Regions from separate parts of the Undibacterium sp. GW821-FHT07F11 genome, predicted to be linked through region 2. Evidence: predicted binding sites of a transcription regulator. Region 2 holds the regulator's gene; the other holds the start of a gene.
The links. Region 2 encodes sigma-54, which starts transcription at its own class of promoters, with help from an activator protein. Its sites were predicted from a motif close to TGGCANGNAANCTGCTTT; they were not measured.
Positions count from the first base shown of each region.

Region 1: the regulator sigma-54 is predicted to act here: its motif matches at 3,177-3,194, upstream of AC07OI_RS01125 (TorF family putative porin).

Region 1 covers NZ_JBWKQH010000001.1:267,585-273,678, forward strand. Annotated here, with positions in the region: gene AC07OI_RS01110 (tetratricopeptide repeat protein) at 1-54, shown strand, start outside; gene AC07OI_RS01115 (ammonium transporter) at 317-1,903, opposite strand; gene AC07OI_RS01120 (P-II family nitrogen regulator) at 1,924-2,262, opposite strand; gene AC07OI_RS01125 (TorF family putative porin) at 2,279-3,037, opposite strand; gene AC07OI_RS01130 (accessory factor UbiK family protein) at 3,474-3,716, shown strand; gene AC07OI_RS01135 (YifB family Mg chelatase-like AAA ATPase) at 3,729-5,252, shown strand; gene AC07OI_RS01140 (hypothetical protein) at 5,411-5,749, opposite strand; gene AC07OI_RS01145 (hypothetical protein) at 5,770-6,084, opposite strand.
Region 2 covers NZ_JBWKQH010000012.1:53,163-59,256, forward strand. Annotated here, with positions in the region: gene AC07OI_RS26240 (enoyl-CoA hydratase/isomerase family protein) at 1-1,038, opposite strand, end outside; gene hpf (ribosome hibernation-promoting factor, HPF/YfiA family) at 1,638-1,985, opposite strand; gene AC07OI_RS26250 (RNA polymerase factor sigma-54) at 2,093-3,583, opposite strand; gene lptB (LPS export ABC transporter ATP-binding protein) at 3,595-4,350, opposite strand; gene lptA (lipopolysaccharide transport periplasmic protein LptA) at 4,352-4,921, opposite strand; gene lptC (LPS export ABC transporter periplasmic protein LptC) at 4,936-5,580, opposite strand; gene AC07OI_RS26270 (KdsC family phosphatase) at 5,577-6,094, opposite strand, start outside.

The DNA.
Region 1 (6,094 bases), on a different contig from region 2:
GCACGTTTGTGGTTGCTGGTACCTGCAGATAAATTTGCACCTGCTGCAAAATAAGCTGACGGATATCTTCTTGGTTCGAATATCTACGCCACCTGCGGGTGGCGTATTTTTTTGTCCTGCATATAATAATGTAATCAAATGCAGGCAGATAAAAAAAGGCTGTTTTGCACAATGCAAAACAGCCTGTCAAATTCAGGACCGCAAGCTCTGATTACGGTACTGACGGTACTCCTTTGGATACTTCTTAATTACCCGGCCTTATCGGTGTAGCAGAGACAGGCCGGGCAAAAACTTTTTCATCAGATCATGAATCAAATCAAGAGTGGTATGCAGACTCACCATGGCTGGTGATGTCCAGACCTTCACGTTCTTCATCTTCCGGTACACGCAGACCAACCACCAGATCAACCAGTTTGTAAGCCACGAAGGACACGACGCCTGACCAGATGATGGTCGTGCCTACTGCTGTTGCTTGCGTCATGACCTGGCCAAAAATATCGTAAGGATCAGCCGACATTTTGTTGGTGACATAGTCAAATATACCCTGGCCGCCGAGAGATGGTGCAGCAAACACACCTGTCAACAAGGCACCCAGGATACCGCCGACGCCATGCACGCCAAACACGTCAAGGGAATCATCTGCACCCAGCAAGCGCTTCAGACCATTCACACCCCACAGGCAGATGATTCCTGCCAGCAGACCGATGATCAGGGCACCCATAGGGCCGACAAAACCACAAGCTGGCGTAATCGCGACCAGACCAGCTACCGCACCGGATGCACCACCCAGCATGGAAGGCTTGCCCTTGGACATCCACTCACCAAATACCCATGACACAGTTGCTGCAGCCGTTGCCAGCAAAGTATTGATGAACGCCAGTGCTGCGACATCGCCTGCTTCCAGAGCTGAGCCGGCATTGAAACCAAACCAGCCCACCCACAACAGGGACGCACCTATCATCGTCATTGTCAGGGAGTGAGGTGCCATGGATTCTTTACCGTAGCCCACACGTTTGCCTATCAGATAAGCACCAACCAGGCCAGCGACCGCAGCATTGATATGCACGACGGTACCACCAGCGAAGTCCAGCGCGCCTTTTTGGAACAGGAAACCAGCTTTGGCAGTTTCTGTCGCCAGCGTTGCTGCATCCTTGATTGCATCAGGGCCAGTCCAGAACCAGACCATGTGAGCGATAGGCAGGTAGCTGAAGGTGAACCACAAGACCACGAACAAGAGAACTGCAGTGAACTTTGCACGCTCTGCAAACGCGCCGATGATCAGGCCACAAGTGATGGCTGCAAATGTCGCCTGGAAGGCTACATAGGCAAACTCAGGTATCACTACACCTTTGCTGAATGTCGCTGCAGTACCGAATGTTGCCTTGGCCGGATCCCAGATCCCTTTCAGGAACAGACGGTCAAACGAGCCGATGAATTTGCCACCTTCGGTAAATGCCAGTGAATAACCGTAGATACACCACAAAACCACAATCACTGCGAAGATCATGAAGACCTGCATCAGGATAGACAACATGTTCTTGGAACGAACCAGGCCACCGTAGAACAGGGCAAGGCCAGGAATGGTCATCAGGATGACCAGCAAAGTAGCAACCATCATCCAGGCAGTATCGCCTTTATTTGGCGTAGGTGCCGGTGCTGCCGGTGCGGCGGCACTGGCAGCAGCCGGATCAGCCGCCGCTGGGGCAGAGGCTGGTGCAACCGGTGCAACTACTGCTGCAGAGGCCGCAGGTGCCGAGGCGCTGGCCGAAGCAGTCACCGCAGCAGCAGACGCTGCCGCTGGTTCAGCTTTGGCCGAGGCATCCTGCGCTGATGCTATAGATGTAAAACCGACTGTGACCAGCAAAGCGGCCCCTGCCAGCATGTTCTTCAACAGTTTTTTCATGTGAACTCCCTGGTAGGCTATCAGAGTGCGTCGTTGCCGGTTTCACCGGTACGAATACGCACAACTTGTTGCAAGTCATAGACAAAAATCTTGCCGTCACCAATCTTGCCGGTGCGGGCTGCGGTTTCTATCGCTTCGATAGCGCGATCAACAATCGCATCATCCACAGCAGCTTCAATTTTTGTCTTTGGCAGGAAGTCGACAACATACTCTGCACCACGGTACAGTTCTGTATGGCCTTTCTGACGGCCAAAGCCCTTCACCTCGGTCACGGTGATCCCTTGTACGCCTATGGTGGATAGCGCCTCGCGGACCTCATCCAGCTTAAAAGGCTTGATAATTGCAGTAATCAGTTTCATGCTCGCCTCGATTTTTTTAAAATGTTTTAACTGCAGACAATACCAAAGTAGTTTTGCCTGTGAACTTGCCCGCTGGCGTGACATACAGTTTTTTCTCTGCATTCGTGCCCAGCGCTGCGATACCAAAATTCACACCAAAAAACTCCTTATTCACACCGATTTTCCAATCGGAATAAGAGTACGCACCATTGTTCTTGATGGTTTGATGACCAGCGTGCAAAGCCAGCGTGTAACCTTCAGGCAACTCAATGTTTGCACCAATATCCAGATAACCGCTGTTCTTGCTATCGATAAAACCGAACAGGTTGGTGATCGAGTGTGAATACTTGATATATGCAGGCCCCATGCCTAACTGGCCGTAAATTTCTGTGGTGTTGGCATCAGCAAAACCGGCGACCTTGTTCAGCCCATTGGATGGGTAGATATAAGTCAGGACACCAACATCATAAGAAACATCTTTGGTGATCTCGCCCTTTTTACCGGCATAGATATCCCATTCAAGGTCACCACCACCGCCTGCATCCTTGGTCCATTTGATCGTTGACAGCCATGTGCCAGCATAAAAGCCGCTAGGGTTATTCACATAATCAGCGCCGCCCTGCAAAGCTGGATCAAGACGCGATTGCGCAATCGCACGATAACGGTATTCGCTGACGACGCCAATGTTGAAGCTGACTTCATTGTCTGGTTTGGCTTCTGGCTTGGCATCTTCTGCATGGGCAAAACCACCAAAGAATGTTGTGGCTACAGCAGCGGCGATTACTAGTTTTTTCATTGCGCTTCCCCCTAATGATTAAGATTTGATTTGATTGAACTCTGGGCAGAATCTGTTTTCAGCATGTGGTGGCCAACAATCACTGCCACTCGCTACCACTTGCCCGGTCAGACTCTTAAATTCTTATTTCCCTTTCCTGTTAGCAGGAGTCGTGCCAACTATGGCTGTCACGCCAATAAATTGAATGTGCAACACAGCACCCAGAGTGTATTAATATGCATACAGCCAGATAAACTCTGCGTCCCGCCTGTTTTTTATATTGCGCCGCAATACCAGTCGTGGTTTGGGCAAGATGCGCTATCATTGCCCCATAGGTAAAATAGCAAGCGAAAAAATCCACATTGCGCACCAATTTCGGGCATGACCGATTTCGCACAAAAAAGTGGCAAAGCATGATTTGCACCATAAATGTGCAATTACAAGATAGAGGATAAAAATGGATAAGCAAAATTTCTTTAATGACATGCAGACCAAGATCAGCCAGGCACTGGAAAACTCACCTGCCAAGGACATAGAAAAGAATGTCAAAGCCATGATGAGCCAGGGATTTTCCAAGCTGGACCTCGTCACTCGCGAAGAATTTGATATCCAGGCACAAGTCCTGGCCAAGACCCGCGCCAAACTGGAAGCCCTGGAAGCCAGGGTCGCTGCACTGGAAGCACAGCAAAAAGACGATTAAGTACCAGACCGCATGTCACTCGCCGTACTCAAAAGCCGCGCCCTGAATGGTATGGATGCGCCACAGGTGACTGTGGAAGTGCATCTGGCAAATGGCCTGCCAGCCTTCACTATCGTCGGACTGCCAGAAACCGAAGTCAAAGAATCCAAGGACAGGGTCAGGGCTGCATTGCAAAACGCCCGCTTTGAATTCCCGAATAAACGCATCACTGTGAACCTGGCACCTGCTGATTTGCCCAAGGAATCTGGCCGCTTTGATTTGCCCATCGCACTGGGTATTTTGGCCGCATCCGGGCAAATCCCGGGAGATGCGCTGGAACAGTATGAGTTTGCTGGCGAACTCTCGCTGTCAGGTGAATTGCGGCCCATACGTGGCGCGCTGGCCATGACGTTTGCGATTTGCAAAAGCCAGCAGCACTCTGCACAGGAACCCGCCTTCATTTTGCCACGCGCGAATGCGGACGAAGCGGCACTGGTCAGCGATGCCGCCATCTACCCTGCAGATTCGCTACTACAGGTATGTGCTCACTTCGCTGGTGTGGATGGAGAGCAAAGACTGGTACGCCACCGCCCCGCCTCCAGACCCAGGCGGCCACAGTACGCCGATTTTGCCGAAGTCAAAGGCCAGTTACAGGCCAAACGGGCTCTGGAAGTGGCGGCGGCAGGATCGCATTCAGTTTTGTTGATGGGGCCACCGGGTACAGGAAAATCAATGCTGGCCGCCCGCTTCCCCGGCATTTTGCCTACCATGACAGATCAGGAAGCATTGGAATCAGCGGCAGTGCAATCCCTGACTTCAGGCTTTTCAATTGAGAAATGGAAAGCACGCCCATATCGATCACCACATCACACCGCATCTGCCGTTGCACTAGTTGGTGGAGGAGGCACCCCAAGGCCAGGTGAAATTTCGCTTGCGCATCGTGGCGTCCTCTTCCTCGACGAATTGCCGGAGTTCGATAGAAAAGTGCTGGAAGTTTTACGTGAACCGCTGGAGTCTGGTCATATCACTATTTCCCGCGCGGCAAGACAGGCTGACTTCCCGGCACGCTTTCAATTGATCGCAGCCATGAACCCATGTCCCTGCGGTTACTTCGGCCATAGTAATGGCAAGTGCCGCTGCACACCAGACATTATCGCCCGCTATCAGGACAGGATATCCGGCCCTTTGCTGGACCGCATCGACATGCAAATCCAGGTCGGTGCCCTGCCGCATGCTGACTTACTCAAGCAAGCTGATGGTGAAGCCAGTGCCAGTATACATGCGCGCGTAGAAACCGCGTTTGAACGCCAACAACAGCGTCAGGGCAAGGCCAACAATCTTTTATCGACCACAGAAATTGATCTGCACTGCCAACCGGATGAACAAGCCGGGCAACTCTTGCGCAATGCCATGACCAAACTCAACTGGTCCGCCCGCGCCTACCACCGCGTATTAAAAGTCGCCCGCACGATTGCCGACCTGGCAGGCTCTACCCATATTGCCACGCCGCATGTGGCTGAGGCTATACAGTATAGAAGAGCACTCAAAGAGCATTAAAAAAATTTAATAACTATTTTTTATTCAAAGTATTAATAAACAAACCGTTGAAAAAATATTCCTGAGATTAAAATTATTATGCAATAATAAAAAAACAATATCGCTGTCTTCCATTGACCTGACTTCATGAGATATGAGGTGTAGCTTTGCCAAGCAAATCACTGCGGACACGCAAAATAAAAGAGGATATAAAATCCTCTACTTTTAGATCTTTCGTTGAAACAGCGACTGAAAGGTATGCTGGTTTTATTCCGTAACCACTTGTTTCCAAGTGGATTCATTCCATCAGGCGCTTCAACCAAGTGGCGATTTTCACCAGACTTAGTAGCAAAACTTAGCCAGCAGAAGTGAAGATTAATTTGTCGATGATCAAATCTCGAAAGAGAATTCTCCAACTTGTAGTGCATGACTACAGCCCGTTGCGCCAACATGACGCTAGAAACTAATCCATCCAGGATGTCTGAATACGGAAAATTCTCTGTTGATTCAATGGACATTGATAGCTTCCTAAATCATTTCAAACTCGAAGAGAAGAGTTTTTTGTTGAGGCGTAATTATTTCGATTTCGAGCAATTTGTTGCGCAAATGCTTGGGCATCATTACTAATATGATTAGTATTAGAAACTCTTGGAAAATGGGTTTCACCAATCGATTGACGGTGATTATTTTTTGGGAGATCTCGTCTCTCAATCTCAACACTTAACTTCTTTTCTTGCATGAATAAACTTTTTGTCGACCCATCTTCCCGTAATCGAATTGCGACGTCTGGTTTTCTGACAAAATCGTATAGGCTGGCTAGACTAAACGGATAATCCTTTAATCGCTCATTCATTTGTTCTTCG
Region 2 (6,094 bases):
TCCTGTCACTTGTTCCGTCGTCACTTCAGCCAATGTCGCAGGTGACCAGCGTGGTGCATTGTCTTTGTCTACCACCAGGGCCCGCACGCCCTCAAGCACTTCACCATGCTTGAAGCAATGGCGTACCATGTTTCTTTCCATGCGCAGGCAGGCCGATACTGTCATACCTTTACTGCGGCGCAGTTGTTCCAGTGTGACTGACATCAGTAGTGGTGAACGCTTTTGCATGGTGGCCAGGGTCTGCTGGGCGAAGTCGCTGTTGTCTTGTTGTAGTTTTTCACAGATCGCAGTAACGCTATCGCCTGCGAAAATGTCGTTGATGATGGCGTGTTGTGCAGCCAGTTTGCTGGTGTCCGGTTTTGCCTGGTCTGCAAAAGCCGCAGCAAAATCGCGTATTACCAGATGCAAGTCTGTGGCCGTACTTTCACTGAGCAAATTCATCAGTGCAGGTATTTCAGTTGTGGGAATATAGACATCCGCCAGCCCTGCATAAATGGCATCCGCAGCGGTGATGATTTCACCAGTCAATCCCAGGTAAGTACCAATTTCACCATCAGTACGCGACAGGAAATAACCGCCGCCCACATCAGGGAAAAGACCAATATTCACTTCCGGCATCGCCATCTTGGTACGCTCCGTGACGATGCGCAAACGACAGTCTTCACCTGCTTGCGCAATACCCATGCCACCACCCATGACCACGCCATTCATCAGCGCGATATAGGGTTTTGGGTAGAAATGGATTAAATGATTTAAGGCATATTCCTCGGTGAAAAAATCTTCCAGCAGGGCCGAGTCACCTCTGGGTGTGGCAGTACCAACGTCATAGAAGAAACGGATATCACCACCAGCACAAAATGCCTTCTCGCTGCTGCTATGGATAAACACCGCACGCACATTCTGATCATCCTGCCAGGCCAGCAAGGTCGTCGTCAGCGCTCTTACCATATCGAGAGACAGCGAGTTCAGCGCTTTGGGCCTGTCCAGGGTGATATAGCCTATATTGTTCTTGACGGAGGTGAGGACAAATTCGCTCATAATGGTTGACTATGCAGGGTAGAGGATGAAGCTGCTATTTTAACTTTGTCAGGCTTGGTCGTCACGGGGTGTCTATGCTTATGAGGAAATAGCGTAAGGACTGCATGCTCGTTGCTGTTGTTTTTGACGTTAGCAGTTCCCATGTGTCGACGCCGTTTGTGCCGTACAGAAAATGGATTAAGAAGGACCGCTGTTTGAGCGAAGCGAGTTTCGGGCCTTCCCATTTTTTGTACAGCACAAACGGGAACCCCCTTCAGGGGGCGACGACGCCTGGGTCGCCTTTCTTTGAATACGTTCTTTGGCGACGCAAAGAAAGTATTTCGGCTGCCGGGCCGAGACCCGGCTTGTATCCACGGAGGGCAAACGTTTTAGTCAAAGTGCCACTTGCAACAAGAGCCACGGCATATAACGAACGCCGCTGGATTCCAGCTAAAAGCACGCTGGAATGACGGTTATTATGTGTACGGATTGTCGCAGGGCAATTCAATTAATGATTGAGGTAAATCATTAAATCAAAACCAATCACCCAACAAAAAGGACGCCTTCTAGCGTCCTTGTTTTGGATGTCCACAACCCTGTTCGGGTAAGGACTGGGGTCTTTATGAAGCCGATGCCGGATCAGGTATGTGCTTGATGGCGTCGTGCTGATGGTCTTGCATTTTATCTTTATGCTTGATGACCTGGCGATCCAGTTTGTCTACCAGTGCATCAATGGCTGCATACAGATCATGCGCCAGACTTTCAACGTGGATATCTTTACCGCTGATATGCAAATTAATGTCGGCTTTGTGTCGTTTTTCCTTTTCCCGGAGCTTGTCCACCGTCAGGATGACGGCGATATCAATGACCTGGTCGAAATGCCGCCTGATACGTTCTAGTTTGGTATGTACATATTCACGAATTGCAGGAGTTACTTCGACGTGGTGTCCACTGATGGTGAGATTCATACTGTGCTCCTATAGTGATGTTACTTGCTGTAACGATAAGCTCCTGGCATTTATTTGCCTTGAGCTAAATCATATATAGCAATTCAAACCGTGATTACAAGGACTGCTTACAAAGATTTACGCAAACTCACTGGGGGGATTTTGAGGGCTTCACGGTATTTGGCAACTGTCCGTCGGGCAATTACCATGCCCTGTTCACCCAGCATGTCTGCAATTTTGCTATCAGAGAGTGGGCTTTTCTGGTCTTCTGCTCCTATCAGCTGCTTGATGAGTGCACGTATCGCGGTGGAAGATGCTTCACCCCCTGTTTCCGTCGCGACATGGCTGCCGAAAAAGTACTTCAACTCAAACATGCCATGTGGGGTCAACATGTATTTTTGGGTTGTTACACGTGAGATAGTGCTCTCGTGTAATCCTAGTGTATCAGCAATTTCGCGCAAAACAAGGGGGCGCATGGCAACAGCACCGTGCGTGAAAAAATTGCGTTGCCTTTCGACTATCGCTTGTGCAACGCGCAATATGGTCTCGAAGCGTTGCCGCATATTCTTGATGAGCCAGCGTGCTTCCTGTAGTTGCGCACCCATGCCTGCCTCGCCGCGATTTTGCTTCATGATGTTGGCATACATACTGCTTACCCGCAGCCTGGGCATGACATCCTGATTCAGCATGACTTGCCAGCCGTTACCGGATTTTCTGACGATGACGTCTGGTACAACATAGTCAGATTCATCGGCAGCAAAAGCGATGCCGGGTCTGGGTTTGCACATACGGATGACCGTTTGTGCATCGCGCAAATCTTCGTCATCACAGTCGAGTATTTTCTTGAGTTTTGTGAAATCTCTTTGCGCAAATAAACTCAGTTGCGTTTCAACAATTTGCAACGCCAGCCTGCGCGTGACAAAAGCAATCTTGGGCAAGCGCCTGATTTGCAGTGCCAGGCATTCTGAAGGGCTGCGCGCACCAACACCGGCAGGGTCAAAGCTCTGCAGCATGTTCAGGGCAAAAGCCAGTTCTTCTGGTTCTACGAACAATTCCAGTGGCAAACTGGCATGTATTTCATCCAAGGTTTCAGTCAGGTAACCGTTGCTGTCAAGCGCATCTATCATCAGCTCGACCAGGGCTCGGTCACGCGGCTCGCGCAGGTTCAGGCGCATCTGTTCCAGCAGGTGTTCACGCAGGGTGACATGGGCTGCGCCCAGTTGTGGGCGGCCATCTTCATCATCGCCAGACTTGCTGCCATGCTGCACGTCATCAAAACCCCAGTCTTCTTCACTGGAGGTGGTGCTGTCATTGCTGATGACGGTTTCAGCATCAGCCGCCGCAGGTTCTGCAGACTTGTCGCTGTCGTCTCTTGCTGCGGGTGCTTCCATGCCAGCATCGGCAGAGGTGCTGCTGGTATTGATGGCACCGTCTGCCAGCAGGCGCACGGCGTGATCAAGTGGGTCATCGACGCGCTCCAGCATGGGATTGTCGGTCAGCAGCGTCTCCAGCTCCTGATGCAATTCCAGAGTCGATAACTGCAATAATCGTATTGATTGCTGCAATTGCGGCGTCAGGGCCAGATGTTGTGAGGTACGTAGTTGCAGGCTTTGTTTCATGATGATTCCCGTCACATCCGGAAGTGTTCTCCGAGATAAACGCGACGTACAGATTCATTTTGTATGATGTCGTCAGGCTTGCCACTGGCAAGTACCGCACCTTGGTTGATGATATAGGCGTGATCGCAGATGCCCAGGGTCTCGCGCACATTATGGTCGGTGATCAGCACACCGATGCCGCGTTCCTTGAGGAAGCGCACAATGCGTTGAATTTCGATGACGGCAATCGGGTCAACGCCAGCAAAGGGCTCATCCAGCAAAACAAAGCGTGGGTTGGTCGCCAGCGCGCGGGCAATTTCGACACGACGGCGTTCACCACCTGAGAGTGATAGTGCTTGGCTTTCACGTATCTTTTCTATCTGCAAATCTGCCAGCAGGGCATTGAGCCTTTGCTCAATTTTCTTGGCACCGAGATATTTGCCTTCACTGTCTTTTTGCAATTCGAGTACGGCGCGGATATTGTCTTCCACCGTCAGTTTGCGGAATACCGAAGCTTCCTGGGGCAGGTAAGACAGACCCAGTACTGCACGCTCATGGATAGGCAGTTGCGAGATATTCACGTCATCAATCGTGATATCCCCGGCGTCGGAAGGCACCAGGCCCACGATCATGTAAAACGAGGTGGTCTTGCCTGCGCCATTCGGCCCCAGCAAACCCACCACCTCGCCACTTTTCAATAGCAGGGAAACATCGCGCACCACCTGGCGCGCGCCATAGCGCTTTTGCAGGCCCTTGACGAGCAAGGTGCTGCTGGACTGTGCTGTCATCTTAATTAGCCTGTTTTTCTGGTTTTGGTTGCAAGATGATTTTCAGGCTGCCAGAGCCATCCACATGCTGGCCACTGGTCGAATTGGTGCCGATGAAAAAGTCATTTTTGCTGTCGTAAGACAGGTATTCGCCTTCCTGTTCCTGGGTGACCCGTTTACCTTCCAGGTAGCGCACCTTGGCCTTGGAAATGAACTTGACGATTTCTGTACTCTGATTGTATTCAGCGCGGTCAGCCTCACCATCCACCCACAGGTCCGGGCCGCCATCACGTTTCTGGCGGAAGGTGACCTTGCGGTTGCTGCCACCGGTGAGGACGACGAACTGGTCACCATTAGGCGCTTCAGTAACCACGGCATTTTCTGCCTTGACGTTGAGTGTGCCACGTACCAAAGAGACACCCTTGGACAATCTGCGCACACTGGTCTTGCCATCACTCTCGCCGTAACCGGCTTCGATGATGGTCTCTTTATTACTGTCGGCTTTTTCTGCATGGGCAGAAACGCAGGCCAGGCTCAGAAAGGCCAGACCCAATAAGCGGGCGACGCTGAATGGTGTATTGATCATACGCATATTCGCTTTCTTCATTATTTTGTGCTGGCTTTGGGAGCCGGTTCACGCTTCTTGAGTTGAATGTGGACCTTGCTCAGCATCGCCAGGCTTTGAGTAGAATTATTGGCAATCATGCCTGTTGCTGTAGAGCTTAGTTTTCCCGTCGTGACCGAAATGGGTTTATCGGTTTTCACGATATCATCATCCGGCAATAGCAAAAGATAATCTGACTCCACGCGCACGAACTGTGAACTCAGACCCTCCGGTCTTTCCATACTGACATTGTCATGCAGATGGACTTCGTCATGTTCGCGCCTGGGTGTGACCAGTGATGATTTTTGTGACACTACAGCCAGGTCAGCACGCAGATGCAGGGGCGGCCTGTCCTGGTCAAAACTATTGATCTGCGGGTGCTTGATTTCTATATTGTCGGTACGTGGCAAATGCACCAGGCTGTCGCCGGTGATGTGGTAATTGGCCTTGCCATTATTCGACAGACGGATGAAATTGAATTTCTCCACATAGTAATCAGGCGCTGATCTGGCCGAACTGCGGTTTTGCTCATCATCGGCATGACGGCGTATGACTTCCATGACCCAGATGGTGCCCATGGTGATCACGCCCAGCAGGATCACGGCCAGCCAGATGCGGAAGCGGTCTATGGTCATTTGGGGTTTCATGTCAGATATGCTTGTAAAGCCTGTTCATATTTACCCTGGGCGCGCAGGATGAAGTCGCAGACTTCGCGCGCTGCACCCTGGCCGCCATTGGCCTTGGTGATGTATGGCACGCGCTGTTGTACTTCGGCATGGGCATTCGGTACGCTGGCTGCAAAGCCGACCCTGGTCAGTATCGGCAAATCAATCACGTCGTCACCGATAAAGCCGCATTCTTGTGCGGGAATATCCAGCCTCTCCAGCAGTCCCAGGAATGCACTCTTCTTGTCATGGACGCCCTGGCTGACGTGGCTGATGCCAAGATCAGCAGCACGCTTGCTGACGATGGCCGATTGTCTTGCGCTGATGATGGCCGTGATGATGCCTGCCTGTTGCAAGAGTTTGATACCTTGCCCGTCCAGCACATTAAAGCACTTCATCATTTCACCTTCGGAGCCAAAATACAGGCTGCCGTCGGTCAGTATGCCGTCCACATCAAAAATCATCAGTCTGATCTTGCTGGCCGCCGCTGTTGCTA